Regions from separate parts of the Bowmanella yangjiangensis genome, predicted to be linked through region 1. Evidence: predicted binding sites of a transcription regulator. Region 1 holds the regulator's gene; the other holds the start of a gene.
The links. The regulator LexA, encoded in region 1, represses DNA repair genes until DNA is damaged. The targets are predictions, from matches to a motif close to TACTGTATNNNNATACAGTA.
Positions count from the first base shown of each region.

Region 2: dinB (DNA polymerase IV) is a predicted target of LexA. The motif match lies at 2,836-2,855, and genes of this name have one in related genera.

Region 1 is NZ_JAHDJU010000004.1:31,623-39,605, forward strand. Features, by position in the region: gene KJY73_RS19670 (chorismate--pyruvate lyase family protein) at 1-467, shown strand, start outside; gene ubiA (4-hydroxybenzoate octaprenyltransferase) at 514-1,329, shown strand; gene plsB (glycerol-3-phosphate 1-O-acyltransferase PlsB) at 1,318-3,768, opposite strand; gene lexA (transcriptional repressor LexA) at 3,944-4,570, shown strand; gene tnpA (IS200/IS605 family transposase) at 4,741-5,184, shown strand; gene coxB (cytochrome c oxidase subunit II) at 5,663-6,769, shown strand; gene ctaD (cytochrome c oxidase subunit I) at 6,780-7,983, shown strand, end outside.
Region 2 is NZ_JAHDJU010000002.1:1,068,983-1,076,965, forward strand. Features, by position in the region: gene KJY73_RS14075 (GbsR/MarR family transcriptional regulator) at 1-274, opposite strand, end outside; gene KJY73_RS14080 (alpha/beta hydrolase family protein) at 766-2,715, shown strand; gene dinB (DNA polymerase IV) at 2,863-3,933, shown strand; gene KJY73_RS14090 (M17 family metallopeptidase) at 4,010-5,566, shown strand; gene KJY73_RS14095 (DUF1653 domain-containing protein) at 5,648-5,857, shown strand; gene KJY73_RS14100 (TonB-dependent receptor domain-containing protein) at 5,895-7,983, opposite strand, start outside.

The sequences.
Region 1 (7,983 bases):
GGTTATTGGACACCAGCTCGCTGACGGAGCGTTTACAAAGTCATTGCAGACAGTTCAGGGTACAACTGCTTGGTCAAGCGGTGGCTCCATTACTGGCCAATGAGAAGTGCCAGATGCAGGGCGTGCCTTGTGAAGTCAGAGAAGTGTTGCTCTGTGCTGAAGATCAGCCTTGGGTATTTGCGCGCTCGCTGCTGCCCGTTTCTTTGGTTCTGGAGGGGATGCAGGAGTTAGCGCACTTGGGGGAGCAATCATTGGGCAAAGTCCTGTTCAACCGAAGTGATTGTGTGCGAGAACCTTTTGAAATAACGCGCATTCCGGTTGGACATAATTTGCTTCAAATGTTGCAACTAGACAGTCGCCATGACCTATGGGGGCGACGCTCACGCTTTCGCTATCGCCACTGGCATATGATGGTGGCGGAAATTTTCCTGCCGGGCAGTCCGGCCTATAAACAGTTTGGAGGCTAGGGTGCTGAGTCAGGACAAATTAGGCGCCTATGCGAGGCTAGCCCGCATGGATAAACCCATCGGTACCTATTTGTTGTTGTGGCCCACCTGGTGGGCACTTTGGATGTCGGTGCAGGGCACACCCGATTGGTCTTTGTTGATTATTTTCAGCCTGGGCGTGTTTTTAATGCGCTCGGCAGGATGTGTCATTAATGACTATGCTGACCGTCATGTTGATGGGGAAGTGAAACGCACCGCACAACGCCCCCTGGTCAGTGGTCAACTCAGTGAGAAAGAAGCTTTGGGCTTTTTTGCCCTGCTAGTTTCGATGTCATTTTTGCTGGTTTTACTATTGAACTGGCAGACTATCCTGCTGTCGTTTGCGGCGTTAGCATTGGCTGCCAGCTATCCCTTTATGAAGCGTTATACTAATCTGCCGCAATTTGTTTTGGGGGCCGCATTTAGCTGGGCTATCCCCATGGCCTTTATGGCCAGTCTTGAAACCTTGCCTTGGTGGTGCTGGTGGCTGTTTGTGGCCAACCTGCTGTGGACGGTGGCGTACGATACCATGTACGCCATGGTGGATAGGGATGATGACTTGCGTATTGGGGTAAAGTCGACCGCCATTTTGTTCGGACGCCATGACAAGCTGATTATCGGCTTATTGCAGTTGGCTACACTGGCTATTCTTGCCTGGCTTGGTGATTACCTGTCACTTGGTATTTGGTACTTTGCTGGGTGGGTAGTCGCGCTGCTGTTGTCCGGCTACCAACAATGGTTGATAGCCGGACGCGAGCGAGATGCGTGTTTTCGTGCCTTTTTGAACAATCACTATGTGGGGATGGCACTGACCCTGGGATTAATTCTGGATTTAAGTTTCTAAATGGTGCAACTGGTGTAAGGTTTGCACTATGCCTGAACTAACCAGTGACAAAACCAGCTCTTTGAGCGCAGCACTTTGCGCAGTATGTTGCAGGCCACCTTCTTCACTGGCTTTGACCAAGCCGTTATCTTTCAACGCGTTGACGAAACTGGCAAATACACCTTTGTCGTAAAATTCAGGCGCATGGATTCCGTTGACCGCACTCAGGTGCTCGGCCAGATCCCGGCTTTGCTTTTCCAGGCTGGCACGCGCGATAGACTGCTCTTTTTCAAGTAGAGTCAGCACTATGGCATAGCGTTGCAGTGTTTGCTGCAGTGTTTGATTGAGGATGTTCAATGTCACATAAGCTGCACTGGTGCGAACTGGCTGCATATAGTTGCCATCCTGTTCTACGACTAACCCTATTGATACCATCTGACTTAAAAGCTGGCGAGAATAGACTAATGCTTCGTCCTGGGACATGTGCATAAACAGCTCGCGTTTCAGCATGGGATAAATAGCCTTGATATAGGCCTCCAGACGAGCCGCTGTTGTGGAATGTTCCGAGAGGATGGCGGCTGCAATCAGGCCGGGCAGGGCAAATAAGTGGAGTATATTGTTACGGTAGTAAGTTTGGGTAATAGCGCGGTAGCTATCCAGCGAAATCACCTTACCAAAGGTATCTTCCTGAATTGTAAATTTCTTCAAGGCCAGCGTTTGCGCTAACAGCTGGCTGCCACTTAACTCCGGAATATTACTCTGTGCGCTGTAGGGGGCTTTTCTCAGCATGGTGAGTAACAGCTCCAGACTATCAATAAGATCCTTTTCTGCCATGGCATGATTATCGGCTGCGAGCAACGTCATAGAGCATAGGGCCATGCCGTTTAGGGCAGCGGCCTGGTTGATACGACACATTACTTGGTTGGCCAAATGGTTAACTGTGGGGGTTAGCCAGCTGGGTTTTCGCTCTGGATCTGATTGTGCGTCCTGACGCCAATCCGGTACACGTTTGTCCAGATAATTGTTCAGTTGGATAGGCTCACCAAAACTGAGGAAACCATGCCCATAGTTTTTTAGCTTCTTGATGGCTGTAAATACCTGACCAAAAGATTCTTTCTGTTTGTTGCTGCCTTTCAGCTCGCTCAGGTAGCTACCCAACTCCATGACATTCTCATAGCCAAGATAGACAGGTACCAGACTCACTGGGCGTTTAACGCCTTTGAGCAGGGCTTGCAGAGTCATGGCCAGCATGCCGGTTTTTGGTGTAAGCAAACGGCCGGTGCGACTGCGCCCGCCTTCCGGGTAATATTTGACCGGAACACCCCGGTTAAACAAGAACTCAAGATATTCACGAAAGACCGCGGTGTAGAGCTTGTTTCCGGCAAAACTGCGGCGCAGGAAGAAGGCGCCCGCACGACGGAATATCCCCCCAACCGGCCAGAAGTTCAGATTGATGCCGGCTGCAATATGGGGTGTGGCTAGACCCTCATGGTAGATAACATAGGTAAGCAGCAGGTAGTCCATATGGCTGCGGTGACAGGGCACATAGATAATTTCGTGGCCGTTTTGCGCCAGCTCGCGGATACGTGCCGCGTTATGTACTTCGATACCGTTATAAATTTTGTTCCAGACTCGGGTGAGCAGGCGATCGCCCAGACGGATGGTACCCTCACGGTAGTCAGCGGCAATTTCTTTCAGATACTTTTCGGCTTGCTGTTTGGCTTGCTCGGCACTGATCTTCTTACTTTGTTGTTCTTCAGCGATGGCTTCTTTAACGGCACTGGCACCCAGAATCGCATAGTTCAATTGCTGGCGATCTATGCTTTGAGGCCCCGTCATGGATTGAATTCGGCGATGGAAGTGAGTACGGGCAACGCGAGTTAACTTATGCGCGATAATTTCGTCGGTGCCTTTCTCCTGAGCCATACGTTGGGACGATACCGCTCGACTGAAATACACAAAGTTGTCACGGCCGAGAAATAACACAATGAACAATTTACGCAACCAGCTTGGGGAGGCTCTATCTGCTAACAAGTCAGCCCAGCCTGGCTTGGATTTTTCCGGAGCACGACCCCAGAAAATAGAAGCTGGCACAATTTGTACATCCAGCTCGGGGTTATCCCGCTGCATTTTTAGTATGTCAACAAAGTGCTGGGCGATTTTAATACTCTGTATCTTACGGCTAATTAACCCTTGTGGCTCTTCCAGACAAAGGTGCGCATGGAAGGGCTTGCCATCCAGGAATACTGGCTGCAGAGGATCTGGAAGTCCGCTTTGTTCGGTGGCTTTTTGCAGTGCAATCAAGTCGGTGGCTGAGTGCGTATGCAGCAGATAAATGATGGGCTTATCCCGATTGATACCCAGCTCTTGATGAATATCAGCTGGAATGCTTTTGGTTTTGACCAGTAAGCGGGTTGGGTATTTAAACAGGCTCAGCAGCAACTTGTGCAACCAGAACATCGTGACGGATCCTCAGCTAAAAGTGCGCGAAGCATAGCATTTTCGTGCCTGATTGTCCTTTTCCCGGGCGCTGTTGGTGACAATCTTGCGTTCACATGGGCAAAAGGCTCATGGGAGTTGCTATCCTTGTGTAACTGGATATACTGACAGTAAAACTGTATGGAAAAACAGGCTTATGCGTCCATTAACTCCCAGGCAGGAAGAAGTTCTGCAACTGATAAAAGACACCATGGCTCACACTGGCATGCCACCCACCCGGGCGGAAATTGCCAAACAGCTGGGGTTTCGTTCAGCCAATGCGGCTGAAGAACATCTTAAAGCCTTGTCGCGCAAAGGGGTTATAGACATCCTGCCAGGCACATCCCGAGGCATAAAGCTGAATATTCCATTGGATGCTCAGGAACTGGATGAAGGGCTGCCGTTAATTGGGCGGGTTGCCGCTGGCGAGCCTATACTGGCGCAGCAGCATGTGGAAACTCACTACAAGGTGGATCCTGATCTGTTTAAACCTAAGGCGGATTTTCTGCTTAGGGTTAACGGCATGAGTATGAAAGATATCGGCATTATGGATGGTGATTTATTGGCGGTGCACCGAACCTTGGATGTACATAACGGCCAGGTTGTGGTGGCCAGGGTTGATGATGAGGTGACAGTGAAACGTATTGAGCGGCGAGGTCGTAGCGAAATACTGTTGCATGCAGAAAACGAGGAATTCGCACCGATCAAAGTTGATTTGGCCACTCAGCCTTTTTCTATTGAAGGTATAGCCGTGGGTGTGATTCGCAACAGTGACTGGATGTAAGTCAAAAAACACCGACTTCCTCACAACCCGGCAATCGCCGGGTTTTTTATTGTCAGTCTTAAACCACCTCCTATGGAGGTGGTGATCGTCCAGTCGGGGCTGTGCCCGTAGAGTGCTCATGCTAGATACTGACTTTTGTTTGTTACCAGCAAATAAAAGGAGTAAATAGCATGAGCCGATATGAATCCGCCTCACACGTATTCTATCGTTGTCAGTATCACATCGTGTGGACGCCGAAGTATAGATACAAGATTTTGAAAGGTCAGGTAGGCAAAGAGCTTTACCGAAGTATCTATGTCTTTTGCAGCATGAAAAAGTGTGTGGTGGTTGAACTGAATTTTCAAGTTGACCATGTTCACTTGGCGGTGAGAACGCCACCGAGTTTAAGCGTGTCAGAGTTGATGGGGACATTAAAAGGTCGAACAGCCATCAGATTGTTCAACAAATTCCCTTATCTGCGGAAGAAGAAATTGTGGGGAAACCATTTTTGGCAAAGAGGATACTTTGTCGATTCGGTAGGTGCTAACGAAGACATCATTCGCCGTTATGTGAAGTATCAGGATAAACAAGCCAAAGAGGAAGAGGAGCGTCAACAGCACTTAGCACTTTCTTGAGTAGAAAGGCACCCTTCTAGGGTGCCCTTAAGCAAAGCCACCTGCTATGCAGGTGGATTTTTACATCCAAAGATGCTGCGAAACCGGAGGTCAGAGCGCTGCGATATCCAATGGTGGTTCAGTTACTTTTGTAGATTTATTTAACTATTTACCATTCCTTCCTGCTAAACGCCTATTGGCAGGCAGACAAGCTACTAATACCGCCTCATCTTATAAAAATTTCCAGAAATTAACGAGTTAGCTTTTACCCCTGAAGCTGCCACCTTTGTTTAAAAAATAACCGCTTGACCGTTAATTAGTCAGAAATCACTGGACGGGAAGTAACCAGTTGGGTAATTCTTGTACTGCCTTTAACAAAAAAATAACAATAGGGTGTCATTTTATATCCAGCGACACCTTTTTGTTCCGACAGTTTGCTGGCGGAATTTTTACGTTTTGACAGAGGAGACGTCACGTGGCCAGAGGTTTGTTGACCGCAATGCTTGCGACCTTGCTGAGTGTCGGCGCTATGGCGCAGCCCTCCCAGCTAAATTTGCGCAAAGGGGTTACCGATATCAGTTCGCAGGTCTACGACCTGCATATGACCATTTTCTATATTTGCGTTGTGATTGGCATTGTGGTGTTTGGTGCCATGTTTATTGCGCTGATTTTTCACCGCAAATCCCGTGGGGTGAAGCCAGCTAATTTCCACGAAAGTGTAAAGGTGGAAGTGGCGTGGACCGTGGTGCCTTTTCTAATTCTTATCGCTATCGCAGTACCCGCAGCGAATACTCTGATTGCTATGGAAGACACCAGCAAAGCCGACGTGACAGTGTTGGTAACCGGGTCACAATGGAAGTGGCACTACAAGTACATGGAAAACGACGTTGAGTATTACTCTGTGTTGGCCACTCAGCCCGAGCAAATTCGTAACAAATTCAATAAAGGTGAAAACTACCTCCTTGAAGTAGATAAACCATTGGTGATCCCTACCGACAAAAAAGTACGTTTTTTGGTGACCTCCGATGATGTTATTCATTCCTGGTGGGTACCAGATTTTGCGGTGAAAAAAGACGCTAACCCCGGCTTTATTAACGAAGCCTGGACCAGGGTTAATCAACCTGGCATCTATCGTGGTCAGTGCGCGGAACTGTGCGGTAAAGATCACGGTTTTATGCCGGTCGTGGTTGTCGCCAAAGCCCCTGCTGAGTATGACGCCTGGATTGCTGAGCAGGAAGCAATTCAGCGTAAAGCCAAAGAGGAAGAGCAGAAACTCTTGGCCATGAATATGGACATGACAGAGTTGATGGATCTTGGTGGAAAGGTTTACCAAAGCAGCTGCGCTGCCTGTCATATGCCCAACGGCGAAGGTTTACCTGGTGTGTTTCCTGGCTTGAAAGGCAGCCCTATTGCGTTAGGTGATATGACGAAACACATTGATGTTGTGGTGCATGGGGTTTCAGGTACTGCTATGCAATCTTTTGGCAAGCAATTAAGTCTGAAGGAACTGGCTGCTGTTATTACCTTTGAGCGCAACGCATGGGGCAATAACACAGGTGATACTGTGCAAGCCAAAGACGTTAACGCTGTCCTGACAGGCAAATAGGAGAATTATGATGAGCACTGCAGCAGAACACCTGCATCACGACGAACATCATGACCATAAGCCATCCGGTATCAAGCGTTGGCTATATACGACTAACCATAAAGACATAGGCACCCTGTACCTGTGGTTTGCCTTTATCATGTTCCTGATTGGCGGCGCCATGGCTATGGTGATCCGCGCCGAGCTGTTCCAACCCGGTTTGCAGTTGGTGGACCCCAACTTTTTCAATCAAATGACCACAGTGCACGGCCTGATTATGGTCTTTGGTGCGGTTATGCCAGCGTTTACCGGTCTGGCCAACTGGATGGTGCCCTTGATGATAGGCGCACCGGATATGGCCCTGCCACGGATGAACAACTGGAGTTTCTGGATCCTGCCTTTTGCATTCCTGATCCTGTTGTCCTCCTTGTTTCTTGAAGGTGGTGGTCCCAACTTTGGTTGGACCTTCTACGCACCGCTGTCCACCACTTACAGCAATGACAGTACCGCGTTGTTTGTTTTCTCTGTGCATATTATGGGTGCCTCTTCAATCATGGGCGCCATTAACGTTATCGTGACCATCTTCAACATGCGCGCGCCGGGTATGACATGGATGAAGATGCCGCTGTTTGTGTGGACCTGGCTGATCACGGCTTTCTTGTTAATCGCGGTTATGCCGGTTTTGGCCGGTGCGGTAACCATGGTCTTGACAGATAAGTTCTTCGGTACCAGCTTCTTTAACGCTGCCGGTGGTGGTGACCCAGTGCTGTTCCAGCATATTTTCTGGTTCTTCGGTCACCCCGAGGTATACATCATGATTCTGCCGGCGTTTGGAATTATCTCGCAGATTGTGCCGACCTTCTCACGCAAGCCGCTGTTTGGTTATGCCTCCATGGTTTATGCCACTGCATCCATCGCGCTGCTGTCTTTCATCGTTTGGGCGCACCATATGTTTACCACCGGGATGCCGGTCGCTGCTGAACTGTTCTTTATGTTCGCCACTATGCTGATCTCCGTGCCGACCGGTGTAAAAGTCTTTAACTGGGTGGCCACCATGTGGCGAGGGGCGATAACGTTTGAGATCCCCATGCTGTTTGCCTTGGCCTTCATTGTGCTGTTTACCATAGGTGGTTTCTCTGGGCTGATGCTGGCGATTACGCCAGTCGACTTCCAGTACCATGATACCTATTTCGTGGTAGCGCATTTCCACTACGTCTTAGTTACTGGCGCGGTAT
Region 2 (7,983 bases), on a different contig from region 1:
TATCCCAGATACTGCCAATAGCGCGGAAATAGTCCTTGCGGTCCCCCGGCAGGTGAGACAGTTGTACCAACTGCCAGGACTGCAGTTCTTTCAGGCCCATACTGACGTTGCCACGGGAGATATTCAGGGTTTCAGCGATATCATTGGCGGTCAGCGGCTCTGCACTGATCACCAGTAGGGCATACATCTGCCCGACGGTGCGGTTAAAGCCCCAGCGGCTGCCCATTTCGCCGAAGTGCATCACAAAGCTGGTAAGGTTTGGAGTCAGATTCATGGTATTTCTGAAGTTTCAGTAATTTCTGAAAATTATAAATGTTTATTGATCTGGCGCAAGAACTTTGGCGGATTTTTTGTTGTGGGATCTCATTGGTGTTGTCAAAACGTCTCAAGTTGTTGTCATGGCTGTGTTACCTTTCCTCGCTGAGGCTGATTGGTTCGAACACGAAGCGGACTTTGCTAGGGATATTTGATTGCTTAGTTCAAAATAAGGGTAGATCATCAACATAAAGCTGTGCCATTAATCCCGCCCGACAAAATCAAGAAACGCTAATCGTACAAACAAGTTTGTATATTTATACAAATTACAGCGCCTGTCCGATTTATCGGGGGAACATCACTCAAAAAATCCCATTATCCACGAAAAAATTGTAGGAAAGTCTTTTTTACTTTGGCTATTTGGAAATACTGATAAATTGGAAATCTTGGGCAGTGTGGTTGCTTGCGCACTGATTCACACTGATAAACAAAATAATTAAAAGGGACTTTATGCATTATTCACATCTATGCAGAAGCATGCTGCTGCTGGCTTGCCTTTTACCTTTGTGGGCTAGTGCTGCGCCTTCTCCCGCTGACTTTGCCGCTGACCATTCTTTTGTGGATACCGAACTTTCTCCTAATGGCGAATTATTAGCTGTAACTATCGTTCATGAAGGTAAGCGTCAACTGGCAATTTTCCGAACCCAAGACAAGAAAATGGTGGGAGGGGCTAAGTTTCCTGGTCGTCAGGAAACAGGGCAGGCGTACTGGGTAAATAATGAACGCCTGGTGATTAAGCTTCTTGAGAGTGAACCCTGGGATGAGCAACCGAAGTTTTATGGCCAGCTTTTTGCCGTGGACTATAACGGTAAAAATGGTGAATTAATCTATGGCGTAGGCGCGGGGGAGAGCAAAGCCAGTAGGTTACGTAAAAAGGAAGACACCTTTGGCTGGGGGGATGTGATTAGCATCTTGCCGGACGACCCTATGCATATTCTTATCTCCTCAACTCCCATGTCTGATGGTGGTGAACGTCGAGCCACTATACACAAGCTAAATGTCTACGATGGCAAAATGAGTAGTGCCTTAACTCGCTCTCCAGTTTCTTATGCGCGTTTTATTACCGACGGCAATGGCAACCTGAAGATTGCCTTTGGCCGGGATGCTGAGGGTGACAGGCGAACCTTTCGCTATGAGAACGAGCAGTGGACGGAAATTAGTGCAGAGTTCGGGCCAGGTTTTTACCCACTTGCACTAAACGAGGCGGGTGACAAACTCTATTATCTTGATGATCCAAAAAAGGATCTGAAAGGTCTGTTTGAGCTGGATATGCTAAGCGGCGCTAAGCGGGAAATCTACACAGATGATCAGGTCGATATCACCTCTGTCACCTATAGTTCGGACGGCAATAGCATTTATGCACTTCGTGTTGACCCAGATTATCCCACTTATGTGATGCTCAATAGCAGTAATCCCGAAGCGGAACTGTATCGCCAGTTCTTAGATAATTTTCCTGGGTACAAGATTTCTATTACCAGCCGCAGCGATGATGGCCGCTGGTGGTTGTTGTATGCAAGCAATGATATTGATGCCGGTACTTACTACCTGTATGACAAAGAAAAGCATGCTCTTCGGCCGATGTTTGCCAATTTGTCACATCTTAAAGCCGAGCAACTGTCGCAGTCCGAGCCTGTTAGTTTTGTTACTTCTGATAAAGTAACAATCTCTGGATATCTCACTTATCCACAATCTGTCTCTAATGAGCAGAAAGTTCCGCTGGTTGTATTGGTGCACGGAGGACCACATGGTGTGCGGGATTACTGGTCTTTCGACCGGGAGGTACAGCTTTTGGCATCTCAAGGGTATGCCGTATTACGGGTGAATTTCCGCGGCTCCGATGGTTATGGTCGAATGTTTCGAGAGGCGGGCCATAGGCAATGGGGCGGCCTGATAATGCGGGACATTATCGAAGGAACTCGTTGGGCTGCTGGGCAAGAGCGGATTGATGCGAGCAAAATTTGCATAATGGGGGGCAGCTTTGGAGGTTACGCGGCAGTGCAGGCCGCCATCGTTGAACCTGATTTATACCGCTGTGTGATAGGCACCGTAGGGGTTTATGATCTGCCGCTGATGTTCGAAAAAGGAGATATTCCGGAGCTACTTTACGGGGAGAGCTATCTGACCGATGTGTTAGGTAAGGATGAAGCGCAGTTACGCGCCTTTTCACCGGTATATAACGCCGACAAGCTTAAGGCGGCCATTATGATTGCTCACAATAAAAAAGACAGGCGTGTACCCATCGAGCATGCCGAACGATTACGTGATGCACTTGACCAAGCCGATAAGCCTTATGAATGGTTTATTAAAGATACCGAAGCACACGGGTTTTCTAATGCGGCTAATCGCGCAGATTATTATCAGGCTGTCAGCCAGTACTTAAGCAAGCACTTGGGCGGATAATCTTTCGTTACCACAGATTGCATTGGGCCTGACCTCTTCGCGACGGCCTTACTACCCCTTCCATGACTCCTTACTATTGATTGAAAGAGATTGACAAGCTCGGCTAAATCGCCAAACTAATACTGTGTATATTTACAGTGCTTTGTGATGCGTAAAATTATTCACATTGATATGGACTGTTTTTTCGCTGCGGTGGAAATGCGTGATGACCCCGCGTTGCGTTATGTGCCGCTAGCGATTGGTGGTAGTGCAGATCGGCGAGGCGTGATTTCTACCTGTAACTATCAGGCGCGCAAGTTTGGTGTGCGCTCCGCGATGGCTACGGCGCTTGCATTCAAGCTCTGTCCGGATTTGGTCTTGCGCCGCGGTCGTATGGATGTCTATGTGCAGGTTTCCAGGCAAATCCGTGAAATATTCGCTCGCTACACCCCACACATTGAACCCTTGTCACTGGACGAGGCGTATCTGGATGTTAGTGATTCCATGTTGTTTGGTGGCAGCGCCACGCTCATTGCCGAGGATATACGCCGTTGTATCCTGGCCGAAACCGGCTTGACGGCCTCTGCTGGCGTGGCGCCTTGTAAGTTTGTGGCCAAAATTGCCAGTGATGTGAATAAGCCAAACGGTTTATGTGTTGTCCCGCCTGCACAATTAGATGAGTTTGTTCAAAAGTTGGAGCTGAAGAAAATTCCAGGGGTAGGCAAAGTAACCTGGGATAAGTTGCAAAGCATGGGGCTGAAAACCTGTGCCGATGTGCGCCAGTACCCCTTCGACAAATTGCTTAAGCAGTTTGGCAAGTTTGGCCCTGTATTGTGGCAGCGTGCTCACGGGTTAGATGAGCGCAACGTACATCATGACAGGCAGCGTAAGTCTGTTGGTGTGGAAGTCACCTTGCCGCAGGATATACAGGACTTCAATCAATGTTGGCGAGTGATCGAGGAATTGTTTCCGCGGTTGCGTAAACGGCTTGGTCAGTGCCAGCCTGATATGAGCATTCAAAATCAGGGTATCAAATTGAAATTTGCTGATTTTCAGCAGACAACTGTCGAACTTAAGCATGGGCGCTTAGAACAGGATTTTTTTCGTGCCTTGTTGTCTGAAGCATTGAATCGTCAGGCTGGCCGGGGCATACGTCTGGTTGGATTGCATGTGGCCCTGCCAACTGAAGCTGACAGTTTACAACTCGAGCTACCCTTATCCTCTGTTGAGTGTCATTAAACAGACAGGCAAAATAGCCGGCCATATTCAATGCATCAGCCCTTCATAATGGGTGGTGTTAACAATGAGGCTAGTTATGGCATTTCCCCAAGCAAAAGTTGAACATGATCTTCTTTCCGCAATTTCCCCTGACAGCACCTGGGATGCTGTGATTGTTCTTGCATCAGATGTAAACAGCATTGATAACCCTAAGCTTGTGCAGCAGATCATGCAGCATCAAAAAGTAGACGCCAGAATCGGCCGTGAAACCGTATTAATGGTGAGCCCTGATGTAGCCGGCGGGCGCTTGGTGTTTGCTCCAGTTGGCAGCCTGCAGCGAGATATGGATGATGTAAGACGTATTGCGGATGCGGCCAAACAAGCGGTGTTGATGGCCCGCGAAGCCGGTGCGGTAAACCCGCTGTTGGTGCTGGGGGCGCTGCCGGACAGCCCGGCTTTTGTTCACGCATTGGAAGTTGCCTATCTGGCTGCCTGCCAAGCCTTATGGCAGCCGTTGGAAGCAAGAGAAGCCCTGAATGAAAGTGAGATTGAGCCCATAAGGAGTATTGGTCTATACAGCGCAAGCCCAGTAGATTGTGACTGGCTGATCGCGGTGGAGGCCGGGCGTCGTCTGGCTCGTGATCTTTGTGGTACTGAACCTGAGCGCATGTCTCCGCCACAATTTGCTGAATACTGTCAGCTGGCTTTTGCCAATAGCGCCGTAAAAGTTTCAGTGATCAGCGATGATGCGATCTTGCGTCGTGATTATCCGCTTTTACATGCAGTAGCCAGAGCGTCCACCCATGTTGAGCGTCACCAACCCCGCGTTATTCGCCTTGAATACACCGGCCAGGGGACTATTGAAAACACGCTGTTATTGGCAGGTAAAGGCATTACCTTTGATACCGGTGGGGCGGATTTGAAAACCGATGGCCACATGGCTGGTATGAGCCGTGACAAGGGCGGTGCAGCAGCGGTAGCGGGCTTTATGCTGAGCTTGGCCAAGTATCAACCCAAGGGTGTGAAAGCCATCGCCGAAATTGGCGCGGTGCGCAACAGCATTGGCTCCGATGCCTTTGTGGCAGATGAGATTATTCCTAGTCATGCTGGCGTTCGAGTGCGGATTGGTAACACCGATGCGGAAGGGCGCTTGGTGTTGGCGGATTTATTGTCGCATCTGCGGGAGGATGCTTTGCACGCGGTGTCACCCAGTTTGTTCTCGGTCGCGACCCTGACGGGACATGCTGCCCGCGCTTACGGTCCTTATACCGCGTACGTGGAAAATGGCGCCGCGCGTCAGGCGGATTGTGGTAACAAGTTGTGCGAACTGGGTGATCTATGGGGGGATCCCGGTGAGACCTCACGTTTGCGTCGCGAGGATTATGATTTTGTTCGTCCGCGCAGCAAAGCAGATGACATTCTTTCCTCGAATAACGGTCCGTCAGCCGTCACCTTGCGAGGTCATCAATTCCCCGCAGCGTTTTTATGTATAGCGTCAGGCTTGGATAAGCACGAACTCAGTAGTGAATTACCCTTACCCTATACGCACGTGGATATCGCCGGTAGTGGCGTAGAAGGTGGCGATTGGCAGCATAGCAAACCCTCAGCGGCGCCGGTGACTGCCCTGGCTGCTCGTTACATGCCCAAGGGTTGAGTATTTGTTTTGCCATTGCAGGTTAGCTCTGCAATGGCACTCTGCGCTAAGTAGCCTTTTATATGGCAATTCGGAGGAATTATGGGGTTACAACCCGGCCTTTACAGGCATTACAAAGGTAAGGATTACGAAGTTATTGGCGTTGCCCGTCACTCAGAAGATGAGTCACTGCTAGTGGTATATCGGCCCTTGTATGGTGAAAGAGAACTTTGGGTGAGACCTCTGACGATGTTTGATGAAATGGTTGAGGTGCAAGGAAAGCTGGTAAAGCGTTTTGCCTTTATCGGTTAGTTAAAGAAAAGGCCTCCAATCGGAGGCCTTTTAATGCTTAGAAACGCTGAGTCATGCTGATGTAAGCATAACGCCCAGGTAAGCGATAGCTGGGATCGTAGGTATTCGCAAAAGCCGAGTATGCGTAAGGTGGCTCTTTGTCGAACAAATTACGAACACCCAGGGTAAACTGCGAATCCCATGGCGATGTCCAACCAACTTGCATATCGTAGTAAACCACTGACCCCAGTTTGTTTTCTGGCGCCAACTGATCTTTAGTGACAACTACTTCGGTTGTACCTGGTTTGAATGCAAAGTTATCCTGTTTATGGTCTTTATCTGAACATAGGTCAGCGAGCTCCGGCATTCCCAGTCTGGTGGAGGCTGTTACGATATTCGCACAGTTTTCTGTTAATGAAGATACATACTGCGCGCTGATCGAGGCCGACCAATCATCGTATTTCCAACTTAAGCTCAGGTTTGATTTGGTTTTGTTTCTTGAACCACCGCCTGATTGACCCGGGGCTAGTTTACCCACCAAGTTACCTTCGGAAATATCACCGTCAGTGTTTACGTCACCACGATTTGGCTGACCAACGTCACCCATATACAGCATGATGGCGGTATCCCAATTAACTCTGAAGTCACCGACCTCAGTGGAAAAACGATAGTCGACATTGATGTCCACACCTTCACGCTCCAGACCACCTACGAAGTTCTGTGTCAGTGATAACAGTTCTGAAATTTCACCAGGGTTACCATTCAAGCTGCCACTGAAGTCACGCTGGATCTGATCACAGTATGATTGGATCCCGGTGACGTAACATGCATTGGCAATGTACTGAGCCGTGCGGGTACCTATGAAGTTTTCAACTTCTATATTGTACCAGTCAACACTAATACCCATGTTTTCTACAAAGTGAGGGCTGTAAACAAAGCCAAATACTGTAGTGGTTGCTTCTTCTGGTTGTAGCTCAGGATTACCACCGACCTTTGCACGGAATTGAGGATCCTTTTGCTGGAAGTCTGTTGCTACTCCGGCGGAAGCACAGCGAGAGCGTACATCCGCATTCTGGGTATAGGGGACTGATGCGATGCTACATGGATCTGTTGCTGAGGGACGGCTATCGTTTTGGCCCTGATAAAGCTCTTGAATTGATGGCGCTCGGAAGCCTTCACCATAGCTTGCACGAATCAACAATTCTTCAATGGGGCGATAGCTGAGTTTGTAGCTTGAGTTCGTAGTATCACCAAAGTTAGAGTAATCCGAATACCGAGTAGACAAGGATAGTTCTAAGCTTTCAGCGAATGGCTGGTCAGCAAGAACGGGAATGACCATCTCACCGTAGAATTCCTCCAGGCTGAAGCCGCCTTGGGTTGGCGTCGCAGCATTGTCGCCCAACACCTGTCCTGCAACAGTTAGAGGGTCGGGGTTGGTGAAACCTGACTCGCGACGGTATTCATAACCTACTACCGCTGCTACTGGACCAGCTGGAAGTTCGAACAACTCAGTACCGATGTTGGCTGTGTAGTTGTGCATTTTGGATTGAGCGAGGTTGCGAGGGGCAACCGTTACGTAATCCAGCATGTCAGCTGTCACACCATCAGGACCACCGAATACGTTGAAAGGTACACAGCCAGCGACAACAGCGTCTGGGGTGCCACATTTCGCATCTCCGTTTACATCAATGAATGAGGCGCCTAATGCGTTGGCAAAATTGGTTCTATTGAAGAAACCATTTTTAAGCTGAACATATTTATTTTCCGCGAAGCCATAACCTACATCCCAGTTAAACTCGCGGTTTGCTAGTTCAAACTCGCCTTCCAGCGCGGCACCAAAGCGCCAAGTTGTGCTGTCTGCAGCAAAAGATCTGGGTGCCACAATAGGGCGAAAGGAGCCACCGACTATATTCTGGTCAAAGGGGTTGTAGACATGGTCGGCAGATATAGCCAAGCCTCCAAGAGGCTGAGCAGCAAGTTGTGCTTCAGAGGTGCGGTTTACGTAAACGGCTTCCGCTGTTGCGCGCACGTTATCCGCCAGTTCATAGTGTCCTTGAGCATACAGGGAACGACTTTCCTGCGGCTGCAGCAAATAGTTTACTGGAGCAAAGTTGTATCCATCGGTATTTGGGTCATAAATGTGGAAG